DNA from 2 places in the Shewanella sp. SR43-4 genome. Region 1 is predicted to be linked to the other one. Evidence: riboswitches for the same ligand, from Rfam matches in the RefSeq annotation. Region 1 holds a riboswitch; the other holds the start of a gene.
What was found. A riboswitch is a leader RNA that binds a small molecule or an ion and turns the genes downstream of it on or off. The one in region 1 is predicted to bind thiamine pyrophosphate.
Positions count from the first base shown of each region.

Region 2: it holds a riboswitch for thiamine pyrophosphate, as region 1 does, so the genes downstream of both, H5123_RS02465 (TonB-dependent receptor) here and thiC (phosphomethylpyrimidine synthase ThiC) in region 1, are expected to answer to the same signal.

Region 1 is NZ_JACJEB010000014.1:58,585-65,801, reverse strand. It holds gene H5123_RS15545 (HesA/MoeB/ThiF family protein) at 1-271, opposite strand, end outside; gene thiE (thiamine phosphate synthase) at 268-1,962, opposite strand; gene thiC (phosphomethylpyrimidine synthase ThiC) at 1,968-3,968, opposite strand; TPP riboswitch at 4,175-4,274, opposite strand; gene H5123_RS15530 (TonB-dependent siderophore receptor) at 4,555-6,681, shown strand; tRNA gene H5123_RS15525 (tRNA-Asp) at 7,159-7,217, opposite strand, start outside.
Region 2 is NZ_JACJEB010000002.1:36,757-43,973, reverse strand. It holds gene H5123_RS02490 (M61 family metallopeptidase) at 1-1,631, opposite strand, end outside; gene hinT (purine nucleoside phosphoramidase) at 1,836-2,189, shown strand; gene H5123_RS02480 (PaaI family thioesterase) at 2,189-2,698, shown strand; gene H5123_RS02475 (PaaI family thioesterase) at 2,695-3,162, shown strand; gene H5123_RS02470 (YcfL family protein) at 3,225-3,617, shown strand; TPP riboswitch at 3,753-3,860, shown strand; gene H5123_RS02465 (TonB-dependent receptor) at 3,918-6,119, shown strand; gene H5123_RS02460 (hypothetical protein) at 6,173-6,433, shown strand; gene pnuC (nicotinamide riboside transporter PnuC) at 6,439-7,149, shown strand.

The sequences.
Region 1 (7,217 bases):
TAGTAACAGCAACTTTGGTTTGGCCAATATCTGTGGCAGTAAATAATAGCTGCCGTGGCAAGTTAGATAGTTCAATAACATCATGGTCAATCAACAACATATGCTGAACACCTGCCGCCGCGAGGTAATGAGCGACTAGATGCCCTAATCCGCCCATGCCAATAATGACGACCGAACTATTCATAATGGCGAGTTGGCCAGTCTCGCCAATATCACTGAGTAACATGGTGCGTGAGTACTGGATATACTGCTGATCCGATAGTATATTCATCTCACCTCCGCAGAGACACTCGGTTTCGATAATGATCGCGTCGACTGTAACCACTTATGATTTAACGCTTGATAAGCTTTAGCGGGATCTGCAGCAGCGCTCACGGCTCTGACAACTGCAACATCACCCACCCCAGTCATGGCAATGACCTCAAGATTACTGAGATTGATTCCGCCAATCGCTACCGTTGGATAATGACGCGAAAATAAGCTGATATAACGTGTAAGCTTAGTGATCCCTTGAGGGGCTGATGGCATTTGTTTCGTGGTGGTAGCAAAAATATGCCCCAGGGCAATATAGGAAGGTGAGTGTTGGTGAGCTAATAAGGCTTCAAAATAACTGTGGCTCGATAATCCTAATGCCATTCCAGCTGCAGCTATCGCGGCTAAATCTGCAGTCGCCAAATCTTCTTGGCCTAAGTGAACCCCAAACGCACCGTGTTTAAGCGCCAGTTGCCAATGATCATTGATAAATAACTGAGCATGAAACTCTCGGCCCAGTTTTATCACCTCAATAATATTAGTTTCGAGTGTTAATCGCTGCAGACTGTCCGAAAAAGTGTCGCTATCGAGTTTAGTGCGATATTGAATGGTTTTGCAGCCAGCAGATAGCAGCTGTTTGAGTATATTTAGATCATCAACAACAGGATAAATACCGAGTGGTTTTAGCAGCGATTTAAAGTCATTATGGGCTGTGTGTTTAAACGAAGCTTGAGCGAGATTGTTTGATGTAATCAACTTGATTAACGGCATAGCCTGTAAATCATCGGGCCAACCGGTACGGGCTAAAATCCCAGGACCTTGCCCTAGACTGAAGCCTAATGCTAAGCCTTTATTGACATAAGCTTTTGCCAACACAATAGCATCATGGATCACTAAATCATGGGCAATAAAACACGCTATTGCAGATGATAAAGTGCAACCACTGCCATGATTGTTATTAGTGACTATCCGCTGACTGCTTAACATAAACACGGCATTACTGTGTGCAACACTGGCGCCTGGTACGCTTGAACTGACATAAACATCTGTCGCATCGTGCTGCCAATGAGCATCACCACCTTTGGCGAGTACATGGCATTTAAATATATTTGACAACCACTTAGCGTCGTTAATCATCTGCAGTTGCAGAGTCCTCATGGGATCGATCTCAAGCGATGATTCAAGATTGAGGTTATCATTTCGATGTTGCGCTAAAACGCAATGATGACATAAGCGACCTAACTCATGTTGATTAGGGGTTAATAAGTCAATTAAGCCAATGAGAGGACTAAAATCGAGATCCATAGGATTAAAGCTGGCACCACTGCTGGCGACCATCACAGGATCAAGCACCACAAAAGGAGCTAAAATTAGTGTAGATCGTATCTGGGTTAACCAATCAGCCAAAATGTTTACCTGTGCTTGGGATGCCAACAGGCCAATTTTAATCGCTACCGGCGGCAGATCTGCACATAAGCTGGTCAACTGAGCCAGTAACATGGATTCAGAAACAGTTTCAACAAGACTGACACTGACTGAGTTTTGCGCAGTTAATGTGGTTATTACGCTACACCCGTGACATGACAAGTCTTGCATGGTGAGTAAATCAGCTTGAATCCCCGCACCACCACCACTGTCTGAACCGGCTATGGTCCAGACAATGGGTGGGGTTTGCATTATGGATTCACTGACAAATGTCGATGAATTCATGATAGTTATTCAACCTCTACCGCTAAGTCGGTATCAACTTGTGCTGCTGGTTTGACGGCGTGATACAGTGCCGATCCCGACGCTTTGAACTCAGCCGACTTTTGCGCCATAGCCTCGGACGGATTTATGGCTTGAGCCATAGGTTGAGTTTGATAAGCACTAGCAGCAGAGACTTCAATCTTAAGTGCTTCTGCTTGTTGAAGATTCGCGGCATATTCACGCACTTCGTGGGTTATTTTCATCGAGCAAAATTTAGGCCCACACATTGAACAAAAATGAGCCACTTTTGCTGATTCTTGTGGTAACGATTCGTCGTGGTAAGCACGAGCGGTATCAGGATCAAGGCCTAGGTTGTATTGATCTTCCCAACGGAATTCAAAGCGGGCTTTGGATAACGCATTATCACGCACTTGTGCACCTGGATGACCTTTTGCGACATCAGCAGCATGAGCTGCAATCTTGTAGGCAATTAAGCCTTGTTTTACATCTTCTTTGTTAGGTAAGCCTAAGTGTTCTTTGGGGGTGACGTAACACAACATCGCCACGCCATACCAAGCCATCATGGCAGCGCCAATCCCTGAGGTGAAGTGATCATAACCCGGCGCGATATCGGTAGTTTGTGGGCCTAAGGTGTAAAAAGGCGCTTCATCACAAAGAGCTAATTGCTTTTCCATATTGACTTTAATCAACTGCATTGGCACATGACCAGGGCCTTCGATGATGGTTTGCACATCATATTCCCATGCAATTTTAACCAATTCGCCTAAGGTTTCTAATTCTGCAAATTGCGCTTCATCATTGGCATCGGCAATTGAACCGGGGCGCATACCATCGCCTAACGACAAGGACACATCGTATTGGGCGCAAATCTGGCAAATATCGCGAAAATGCTCATATAAGAAACTTTCTTGATGGTGGCTTAAACACCACTTAGCCATAATTGAACCGCCACGCGACACAATACCGGTAAGGCGTTTGGCGGTCATAGGTACATAACGCAATAACACCCCTGCATGGATGGTAAAATAATCTACGCCCTGCTCGGCTTGTTCTATTAGCGTATCTCTAAATACCGCCCAACTGAGATCTTCGGCAACGCCATTAACCTTTTCTAATGCTTGATAAATCGGCACAGTACCAATTGGAACAGGCGAATTACGGATAAGCCACTCACGGGTTTCATGGATATAACGTCCGGTCGACAAGTCCATGACGGTATCGGCGCCCCAACGAGTTGACCACACCAGTTTTTCCACTTCTTCTTCAATTGACGATGTCACCGCCGAATTACCAATATTGGCATTCACCTTCACCAAAAAATTACGCCCAATAATCATAGGTTCGGTTTCAGGATGGTTAATATTGAGTGGGATAATCGCTCGACCTCGAGCGACTTCATCGCGGACAAACTCAGGAGTGATCAGCTGACCAATATGCGCACCAAAAGCCTCTCCTGGTGCCTTTTGAGTCAATACGGTGTCGGTTACTTCAGCACGAGCCATGTTTTCACGAATGGCAATGTATTCCATTTCAGGGGTAACAATACCTTGGCGAGCATAATGCATTTGGGTCACGCATTTGCCCGGCTCGGCTCGCTTCGGCGCAACTAGGGCATCAAAACGCAAGTGATCTAAGCCATCATCAGCCAGTCGCTGTTGAGTAAAACCTGAACTTGCACCGGTTAATTGCTCGGTATCTTGTCGCTCATCAATCCATGCTTGACGGATTTTAGCTAAACCTTGACGCACATTAATGTCGGCAAGGGGATCAGAATAAGCGCCAGCACAGTCATAGACCATGATAGGTGGATTGGCTTGTTTAATGGGCTTTGCATCGGTGCCGCCAATGACGGTTTCAGTTTGATTAACCTGACGCATAGCGACGTTGATATCTGCACGACTACCCGTTAAATAGACTTTTTCAGAATTAGGATGTTGTAACGGTTTAAGGGTATCAATAAATTGTTGAGCATTAGCTCGAGTTTGACGACGGTTTGGATTTGACATTAGCAACCTCATTATTAAGAGTAGAGTTGCTTGTCTGGAGAGGTGTTGATAGCAGCAGTAAACAATAAAAATACTATCGCTTACGTCAATAACCACATAGAAAAATACTAAAGTAATAACTTAACTGGACATATAAACCGATAAAAAACTCGGAGGTAAACGTCCATTTACTGTCTTGTTAAAACGTTATTATTTTCCCAATAATAATGATTATTACGCTTGTTTCCTTCGCAGGTTCTAGCCTGATCAGGTTCAACGGATCCCGAATAAACGGTCTCAGCCATAATGGCACTCCGACAAGATGTGCGTCAGTATAGGCAAGCTTTAAACAAAATATCAAGCCCTAACTATCATCTATTGCTATGACATCTATGAGTTAACATGCCGGCATTAGTTTAGCTTTACCCCTTATCTATCGTATTCACTCAACACTTGATGCATATATTTACAAAGGTGCGACATCATGTCGCACTCTTCATATTTATTAGCAGGTTATAATTTATTAAGGTGAACAATCTCCTTTGAAATTAACTCATCAAAGGTTTATAAAAAAACAATAAAGGTGATAGCTTTGGCTCACAAAGTAATGCAAACCATTAAATTAACGAATAACGCCCCATGGGCTTACTCATCAATTGCATTGGCAGTAACACTGGCCATAACGCCGCAAGTAAGAGCTGAATCGTATGACATACAAAACAGCCAAGGTGTTGAACATGTCAAAGTACAAGGACAGCAAACAACACATAAAGACCTACTAGGTTCGGCTGAAAACCTCTTAAAAAAGCAAGGCGTCGATTTCTCTGAGGCTGGCGGTGTGTCAGCCTTACCCATCTTAAACGGCATGATGGGCGATCGGATCAAAATCCTTATTGATGGTAGTGACATCACTTCATCATGTGCAAACCAGATGAACCCGCCGCTCTCATATGTATCTGCAAATCAAATCAGTTCAACGCAAGTCGTCGCGGGAGTCTCTCCGGTAAGTGCTGGCGGTGATAATATTGCTGGTGTGATAAAAATCAGCAGTTTAAACCCACTGTTCACTGATAGCGACGCTGTAACATGGCACAGTGGTAATGTTTCTAGTGGTTATCGCAGTACTGATGATGCTTTTCTTGCTGGCGTCAATGCCACCGTTGCCAGTAAAACGTTAAGTTTTAGCTATCAAGGGTCATTTGAAGATGCTAACAGTTATACCGATGGTCATGGCGATAAAGTACTCGACACCCTATATCAATCTCAAAACCATGCGCTAACGGCAGCTTGGCAAGATGAGACCCAACAAATAGCCATTAAGCTTACTCATCAACATATTCCTTATCAGGGTTTCGCTAACCAATATATGGATATGACTAACAATGACAGCTATGGAGCGTTAGTGCGTTATCAGCGTTCACTAGAAAATGATGCCGAGTTTACAGCACAAGCCAATTGGCACAGCGTCGAACATGAAATGGGATTCTTTACTGACGAAAAAACCGGCAATATGCCGATGGAAACCAAAGGAAAAGATTATAGCTACCAGTTGCATTGGCAATTACCAATAAGTTCAGACAGTACCTTGTTGATTGGACAAGAATATTATGTTTATCAACTTGACGATATTTGGCCCGCTATCGAAGGTTCATCTATGATGGGACCTAATGATTATGTCAATATTAATGACGGCAAGCGTCAACGTGCTGCTCTTTATGGTGAATGGCAACACACTCTAAATAGTCGTTTGTGGTTATCAGCGGGCGTCCGATATGAATACGTGTCAACAAACGCTGCTGAAGTACAACCCTATAACACTATGGCGATGATGGGCATGACCAATGTCAATGCCATAGCCGCAGATGAATTTAACAGCCTTTATCGTAAGCGTAATGACAATATTATCGACGCTACTCTTCTGGCTCGATATCAATTGAGTGACACTGAAGTCATAGAGGTTGGTTTAGCGAGAAAAAGCCGAGCGCCAAATTTATATGAACGTTACAGTTGGGGTCAAAGCACCATGGCAACAACCATGATCGGTTGGTTTGGTGATGGAAATGGCTATATAGGTAACCCAAACCTCAATGCCGAAACAGCACATACCTTAAGTACAGCCTATAAATTGGTACAAGATGACTTAGCCTTCAGCGCTACCGCTTGGTACAGCAGAATAAATGATTATATTGATGCCGATGAGGTTGATAGTTTTAACAAAACACCTATGACCAATACTCGCCGCAATATTTTACAGTTTACCAATGTTAACGCGACTCTGTTTGGGGCACGTATTGATGCTGAATACCAACTAGCAGAAAACCGCAGTGGCAAATGGCTCATGGTTGCTAATGCCACTGCCACTCACGGCGAAAGAGATAACGGTGACGAGCCTCTGTATCAAATAAAGCCATTACAAACTGAACTTGCTCTTCACCAAGAACTTGGTGATTGGAAAAATAGCCTTAGCTGGCAATGGGTCGCGAGCAAAGATCGCGTTGATAGTCAGCGCTTAGAAAATACAACCAACAGTTACTCTCTGCTTAACTTAAGCAGCAGTATCCAATGGCAAGGTGCAACAATGACTGTCGCCGTGAAAAACTTACTCGACGAATATTATCAACTGCCTTTAGGCGGGGTCAGTATTGCACAATACAAAACAGACAACAGTAACGGCTTTGAACAAATAGCCGGAGCTGGACGATCGCTTGAATTGAATATTAATTACGCATTCTAGTGCTGGGTAGATACTAGCGAAAAAAGTATCGATTACAATTACCTTAAGCCGTCGAGATCACATTGCTTAGCTATATATTTTCAGTATTAAAAGCACCCACTATGACCGGAACTGAGTGGGTGCTGCTGAACAGCGGTGATAGTTATCAATAATGGCAACAGCCAAGATGCGATATAGCCTCGAATGAATTATGTTTAAATAAATAAAAGTTAGCTTTTAGACGGAGTCGTCAGCCAAGACGCTACAATTCATACTGCGGTTAATTGTATGCAAAATAAGCTCGATAAAGCGGCTTACTTGATGGGTAGGATTTAGATGTCACCTACCCTAAGGATAATGTTTTGCTTTGCGCCGTAATGGCTATTTACTCAATCTGATGCTGAAATCACTCTGTGGTTATCTCGATTGGCTTAAGCATTCAGCTCCGTCTTAAAATAAAAAAGCCTCTACATTGCTGTAGAGGCTTTTTTATTTATTTGGCGGAGCGGACGGGACTCGAACCCGCGACCCCCGGCGTGACAGGCCGGTATTCTAAC
Region 2 (7,217 bases), on a different contig from region 1:
TGCTCACCAACCGTCAAGCTTTGCAATTGCTGTTCAAATTGTGCTGTAACTTGTAAATTATCTGCTGCAATTAATAAATCACCCGCACTAAGACCCGCTTGATGGGCCGGACTGTGTTGGATGACGCTCAACACTTTTAAGCCCAACGATTCCGCTTTTGTTCTAGCACCAAAGCCAATGTTAAAGCCTTTAGCATCACCGCCACCTAAATCTGTGTTACCTTCGCTTGCTCGAAGCGTCATAGACACCCCTACCTGAGCCAGTAAGGCTTCAAGCGGTATATCATCACAGCTATTGAGGTAAGCAAATACATCATCACATGGACGTTTTAGGATGGTTTCAACAATCCGTTGATGGCTAAGCGGATCGGTACCGACACCGGTTAAGCCGTATTGTTGCCAAAGCTGACGCATAACATCGTCTAAACTTTTTTGCCCCTGGGTTTCAATGCGAAGGGTTAAATCTAAAAATAACCCAAACAGTGCCCCTTTGGTGTAATAGCTGACAATGGCATTAGCGGCATTTTCATCTTGCTTATAAAACTTGGTCCAAGCATTAAAACTTGACTGTTTTAGGGTTTGCTTAAAACGACCTTGACCTCTATATACTCGGGTCATAATTTGGCTAAGCAAGGTAAGGTAAGCGACTTGATCAATACATTGAGATTTAAAGGTAATTAAATCATCATAGTACGAAGTAATCCCCTCATATGCCCATAGTTGCTCTGTGTAAGACTCTTGCGATAAATCAAATGGGCTAAATTCAGCCGGTTTAATTCGTTTCACATTCCATGAGTGAAAGTATTCATGGCTGCACAGTGACAAATAAGTGCGGTAACCTTTATCGACTGGTGCTTCTAACGACTGAGGTAAATCATTACGTGAACACATTAGTGCAGTTGAGGTTTTATGCTCTAAGCCACCAAAACCATTGTCTAACACTGTGGTCATAAATACATAGCGTTCAAAAGGAGCTGGAGTGCCAAATAAATTGATTTGGTATTCGCATATGGCTTTAAGATCTTTGGCTAAGCGAGCCATGTTGGCTCTATGCTTACCACTTAATACGATATCGTGAGGCACGCCGGCTGCATAAAATGTCTCTATGGTTAGCTCGCCCATTTCAACCGGATGATCGATTAAGTCGTCATAGTTTTCCGCACTAAAATCACCAAAGCCGAATTGCTCGCCAGTGGTTCGAGTCATGCTGGTGGCCAAGATCCAATGGGATAATTCAGCTAGTGCTGGTGTTGCAATTGTGACTCTATGTGATTGAGATTCCAGCCCTTTAGCGGCTAAAAACACACTACTGCCATTGAAGAAGCCATGATTAGTGTCCAAATGTGCAGTGCGGACAGACAAGTCCCAAGCATAAATTTGGTAGCATAAGGTAATATGGCTACCCTGATTATTTAACTGCCAGGTTTGTTTGTCTATTTGAGTAACGGATAGCGGTTGTTGATTTTCTTTAGCATCAATTTCAATTATGTTTTTAGCAAAATCGCGGATCATGTAGCTACCGGGTAGCCAAGCGGGTAAACAAAAAACTTGTGATGGAGATGCTTCAGAGACAGTTAACGTGACTTCAAATAAGTGTGCTTTTGGATCGATCGCATGGATATGGTAATGCATAAAGAATTCCGAATAAGTAGGCGAGTCACAATCAAAACGATTGAGCTATAATCGACAATGCTGCCAAAAATGCCGACGTTAAGCAAACGAATCCCATTTTGAGCAAAAGATTATCCATAATGAGCGGTTTTACTGGAGTGATAGTTCAAAGAATTGATAGTATTATCAAAAGCAACAATGCAGTTATTTAATGAGGGCCCCAAAATGGCTGAAGAAACCATATTTAGCAAAATTATTCGTCGTGAAATTCCAGCGGATATTTTATATCAAGATGATTTAGTTACTGCATTTAGGGATATTGCACCGCAAGCTCCTACCCATATTTTGATTATTCCTAACCATCTAATCGCCACGACTAATGATGTTAAGGCCTCTGATGAACAAGCATTAGGCCGGATGATGACGGTCGCGGCTAAACTTGCTGATGAAGCCGGTATTGCACAAGACGGTTATCGATTAATTATGAATTGTAATAAACACGCTGGCCAAGAGGTTTATCATATCCATATACATCTTTTGGGCGGTAAGCCGTTAGGCCCAATGCTGAGTCGTGACTAATGAAAATCAACAGCGATTTTTTTCCGTTAACCGAAGTGGCTAGTCGATTTGTTAATCAGTTAGCTCAATGCCGCCGTTTAGGGCTTACTGTCCAAGAGGCCAGTGAGCATCACGTGCTTATTGAGTTACCTTACAGCCAAGACATCATTGGTTATCCTGACACCGGGGTGATCCATGGCGGGGTGATTACCACCCTAATAGACACCGCCTGTGGCACGGCAGTGGTATGTGCAATATTAAAAAAATATCAATCGTTAGAATTGTCACCGACACTGGATTTACGGGTCGATTACATGAAACCTGCTGAGCCGCATAAATCGGTTTATGGGTTTGCAGAATGCTATCGATTATCGCCAAGCGTGGCTTTTACCCGCGCGATAGCTTACCAAGACAGTATTGATGAACCTATTGCTCACGCAGTGGGATCGTTTATGCGCATTAGCCCAGAAATGGTTGGTGAATCGTTTCGGCAAGCATTAATGGGTAATTTGCCGGAGACGAAATCATGAGTGAGCCAAGCAATATCAGTACGCAAACGGGTTTAGATGTTCAAGATGTGGTCAAACGGGCCATAGAGTTAAATGACTATAGTTACCTTCTTGAAAAAGTACCTTACTCACAATTTATAGGTATGTCTGTGGCGCGTTTTGGCGATGAAATGGTATTTAAATTACCCGCTAAAGATGACAATATTGGTAATCCTATATTACCTGCTATTCACGGTGGTGTGCTTGCTGGGTTTATGGAAATGTCAGCTATTGTGCAGTTAATGGTGTTTATGCAAGCTAAGAAAGTGCCTAAAATTGTCGATTTTTCAATTGATTATTTACGCGCAGGTTTGCATCAAGACACCTTTGCTGAATGCAAAATTACTCGCCAAGGTCGTAGAGTCGCAAACGTCAGCATGAACTGTTGGCAAACCAACCGCAAGCAGCTGATTGCGACAGCACGAGCACATTTTCTACTGGATTAGTCATGATGTGCTGCTGTGTTAGAGACAAGTTCAATTGCATCTATTTATTAAGGGAATATTGTATGAAAACATCATTATTATGTCTTATCGCTTCTGCGCTGTTACTTTCGGCTTGTGCGCATAATACTGCGGGTATCTCTGCTAATTCTAGTGGCCAACTTAGGGTTGATAATACCTCATTTGCTCGTGACGTTAACGTGACCGATGTTTCATCACTTATGGTCGCAGACTTAATCAAAGCGTCAGCATTGATTCAAAGCCAATCGAGTACTGATTTGCGTATTCAATACAAATTCACTTGGTTCGATGCGAGTGGATTTACCGTTGAAGATGAAGCAAGCAGCTGGAAATCAGTTAAGTTACATGGCAAGCAGCAGTTACAAGTCGGTGCGGTTGCGCCCAATTCGCAAGTCACCCGATTTGAGGTCTATGTGAGGCAAGCATTCTCCAATTAGACTCCATTATCATTAGCTTGAAGCTTATTTATGACAATAATCGATGTGATTTAGTGTGAGGGTTAATTAATTGCATTGTTGAGTTATCAAATTGTGTCACTGCTCGTGTATTCATATTGAAGTTAGTTTATAATCGAGACCGCCAAGGGGTGTTCAGTAAAACCTGAACTGAGATGTCTGTATGACGAACCCTTAGAACCTGATCCGGCTTATACCGGCGTAGGAATGGGCCACACTATAACTCGGTGCACCTCTTATTCGCTACTCTTGCCGGATCTCAAAATTACTATTTGAGGTCCTATGTTCACGAAAAATTCTATTAGATTACACCACACCCCCATTGCCTTAGCGGTGATTACAGCCATAAGCTCACCTATTGCTATGGCTAAAACCGCTGATGTTGAACGCGTAACACCTGAATATGAAAAAATGGAAGTCATTGTCGTTAATGCTGATTTTAGTAATATCAGCCTTGAGAAAATGCCCTCCAGTGTCACCGTTATTGATGCGCAACAATTAGAAGATGAAGGCGCACAGCATTTTGAAGATGTGCTAAATTCGATTGCTAACTTTAATTGGTCTGGTGGTAGCTCTCGACCTAAATACTTCCAAATTCGAGGTGTTGGTGAGCAAGAGCAATATCAAGGTGCACCTAACTCATCAGTTGGTTTTGTGGTCGATGACATCGATCTATCAGGCCTTGGCATGGTATCGAGTATGTACGACATGCAACAGGTTGAAGTGTTGCGTGGTCCGCAGGGGACTCAGTATGGTGCCAACGCATTAGCCGGATTAATTTACCTAAAAAGTAACGATCCTACAGAGTCGTTTGAGCATGGCGCAAAAGTCAGCTTAGGTGACGATAACCTGCGCACTCTGTCAGGATTCAGCTCCGGCCCGCTTAATGATTCAGGCAAACTACTCTACCGGGTATCGTTAGAGCAACATAACCAAAATGGTTATCGTGACAATCTTTATCTTAATCGCGACGATACCAATGAGCGTGACGAATTGACTGCCAGAGCGAAGTTACGTTGGTATGCGACTGACGATTTGCAAGTTGATTTAACCTTGTTACATGCAAACTTTGATAATGGCTACGATGTGTGGACATTAGACAATAATCCCAGCAATACTTTAACTGACCAACCTGGCGTTGATACGCAAAAAACCTCCGGTGCTGGGATTAAATTTATTTATTCTGGTATACCAACATTTGATTTCACGTCGTTAACCTCGTTTGCGCAAACCGACCACAATAATGGTTATGATGGCGATTGGGCTAATCCAGAATATTGGGCAAGCAAACAATGTGCAGCTTATGATGACTCTGGTGCCGTTAATGGCAGCGAACCTTGTGTTTACGATTATACCTGGGATAAAAAGGGCGACCGTAAAACCTTTACCCAAGAATTTCGTCTATCGTCAAAAACCGCTGGGCGTATTTTCGCCGGCAGCACCGACTGGTTAGTTGGCGTGTATGCGATGAATTTACAAGAAGATAATGACTTGTATTCAGAGTACAACACTTATCCAGATGAAGTGCTGCAGTCCAGTTACGATGCGACCAATTATGCGGTATTTGCTCAATTAGACAGCCATTTAGGTGATGAATATTTATTGTCTACAGGACTTCGACTTGAACGTCGTGACAGTGATTATAGTGACAGTAATGAAGATAATTTCGCCCCATCAGAAGATATGTGGGGCGGGCATATTGCGTTATCAAAAGCCATTAATGCTGACCACAATGCCTATGTACGTATTGCCCGCGGTTATAAAGCGGGTGGTTTTAATATGACATTACCAGCTCAATTATCAGACAAAAAAGAGTTCGATACTGAGATCCTATATAACTATGAATTGGGCTTAAAATCGAGCTGGTTTGACGGTGAAGTCGATTCTACATTTGCGTTATTTTATATGGATCGCCAAGATCAACAAGTCGCCGCGTCGTTACAAGATCCTGATAGCCCCCAACGGTTTATTCTATTTACTGAAAATGCAGGTAGCTCGAATAACTATGGTGCAGAACTCGATGCTAAATGGTATTTAACCGAGAATATTGAGTTTTATGGCAGCTTTGGTTGGTTAGAAACCGAATATGGTCAATATCAATACAGCGATAAATATGGCTCAACTGTCGATTTGTCTGGCCGTGAACTGGCTCATTCACCTAACGTTACCTACAGTGCCGGTATGACCTATGTTGCTGACTCTGGTTGGTTTGCCAACGTGAATGCCAGTGGTAAAAGTCAGTTTTATTACTCAGACAGCAACGAGTCCAAGTCAGATGCTTATACCATTTATAATGCCCGTGTAGGTTATGAAACGCCAACTTGGTCGGCTTATTTATGGGGCCGTAATGTGTTTGATGAGCAGTATGGCGTGCGTGGTTTTTACTTTGGCAACGAGCCAGATCAAGGCTGGGTAGATAAACAATATATTCGTTACGGTGACCCTCGCCAGTTAGGTGTGACCTTAGAAGTCCAATTTATGTAATTAAACAAGGCCGCTGTAACTTAATTTACAGCGGTGTTAATTAAGGAATTAACATGAAATTAACAGCAGAAATCAGCATGTATCCGTTGAATGAAAATTATCTTGATCCGATTAAGTGGTTTATCGGCAGACTAGATAGTTATAGCAGTATTGAACGAGTCACTAATGCGATGGCAACACAGGTGTGTGGCGAGTATGCGGATGTAATGTCGATGCTAGCCATTGAAATGCAAGCGGCTCATCAGAAATGGGGCAAGGCTGTGTTCGTGTGTAAATTTATCGGTGGTGAACTTGACCTTGCACATAGCGAATAACATTCATGAATGATTTATTGTTAACGCTGCAACAAGCCTTGAGTGAGGCGTCATTAATGACGTTTTGGGAGGCGATTGCGGTTATGTTAGCCTTGGCTTACTTAATTCTGGCGATGAAGACCAATATTTGGTGCTGGTCTGCCGCATTCGTTAGCACTGCGATTTACACGGTATTATTTTGGAATGTTTCCTTGTTGATGGAATCGGTGCTCAATATCTATTACATGGGGATGGCGGTATACGGTTATTGGTTGTGGTTACATGTACCAGACTTGCAGCATAGAAATTCCCACAATATTGATTCACATAATAATACTCATCACACCATAGATACTCACCAGCTGAATATAACCAGTTGGTCTTGGAGTGCTCATGCCGTTGTGATTAGCGTAACATCATTGGTTTCTATGCTGGTGGGGTATGTTATGGCCAATTATACCTCGGCAGCATTTCCCTATGTTGACGCGGCAACCACGTGTTTTGCGGTAGTAACAACCTACTTAGTCGCCAAAAAAGTGTTGGAGAACTGGCTTTATTGGGTAGTCATTGATTTTGTGTCTATCTATTTGTACTTCCAAAAAGGCTTGATGTTGACCTCTGGGCTGTTTGTTTTATATGTCGCGATGGCCTTGGGTGGCTACATCATGTGGCGCAAGAAATATCGTCACAATATAATACAGCAACAGAATACCATCCAAGAAGTGGTTGGCGCATAGCCAACCACTTTCCCTTTTTAATAGAGTAAATATCAGATGCCACAAGCCTTGTTATCTCTGCCTAATGA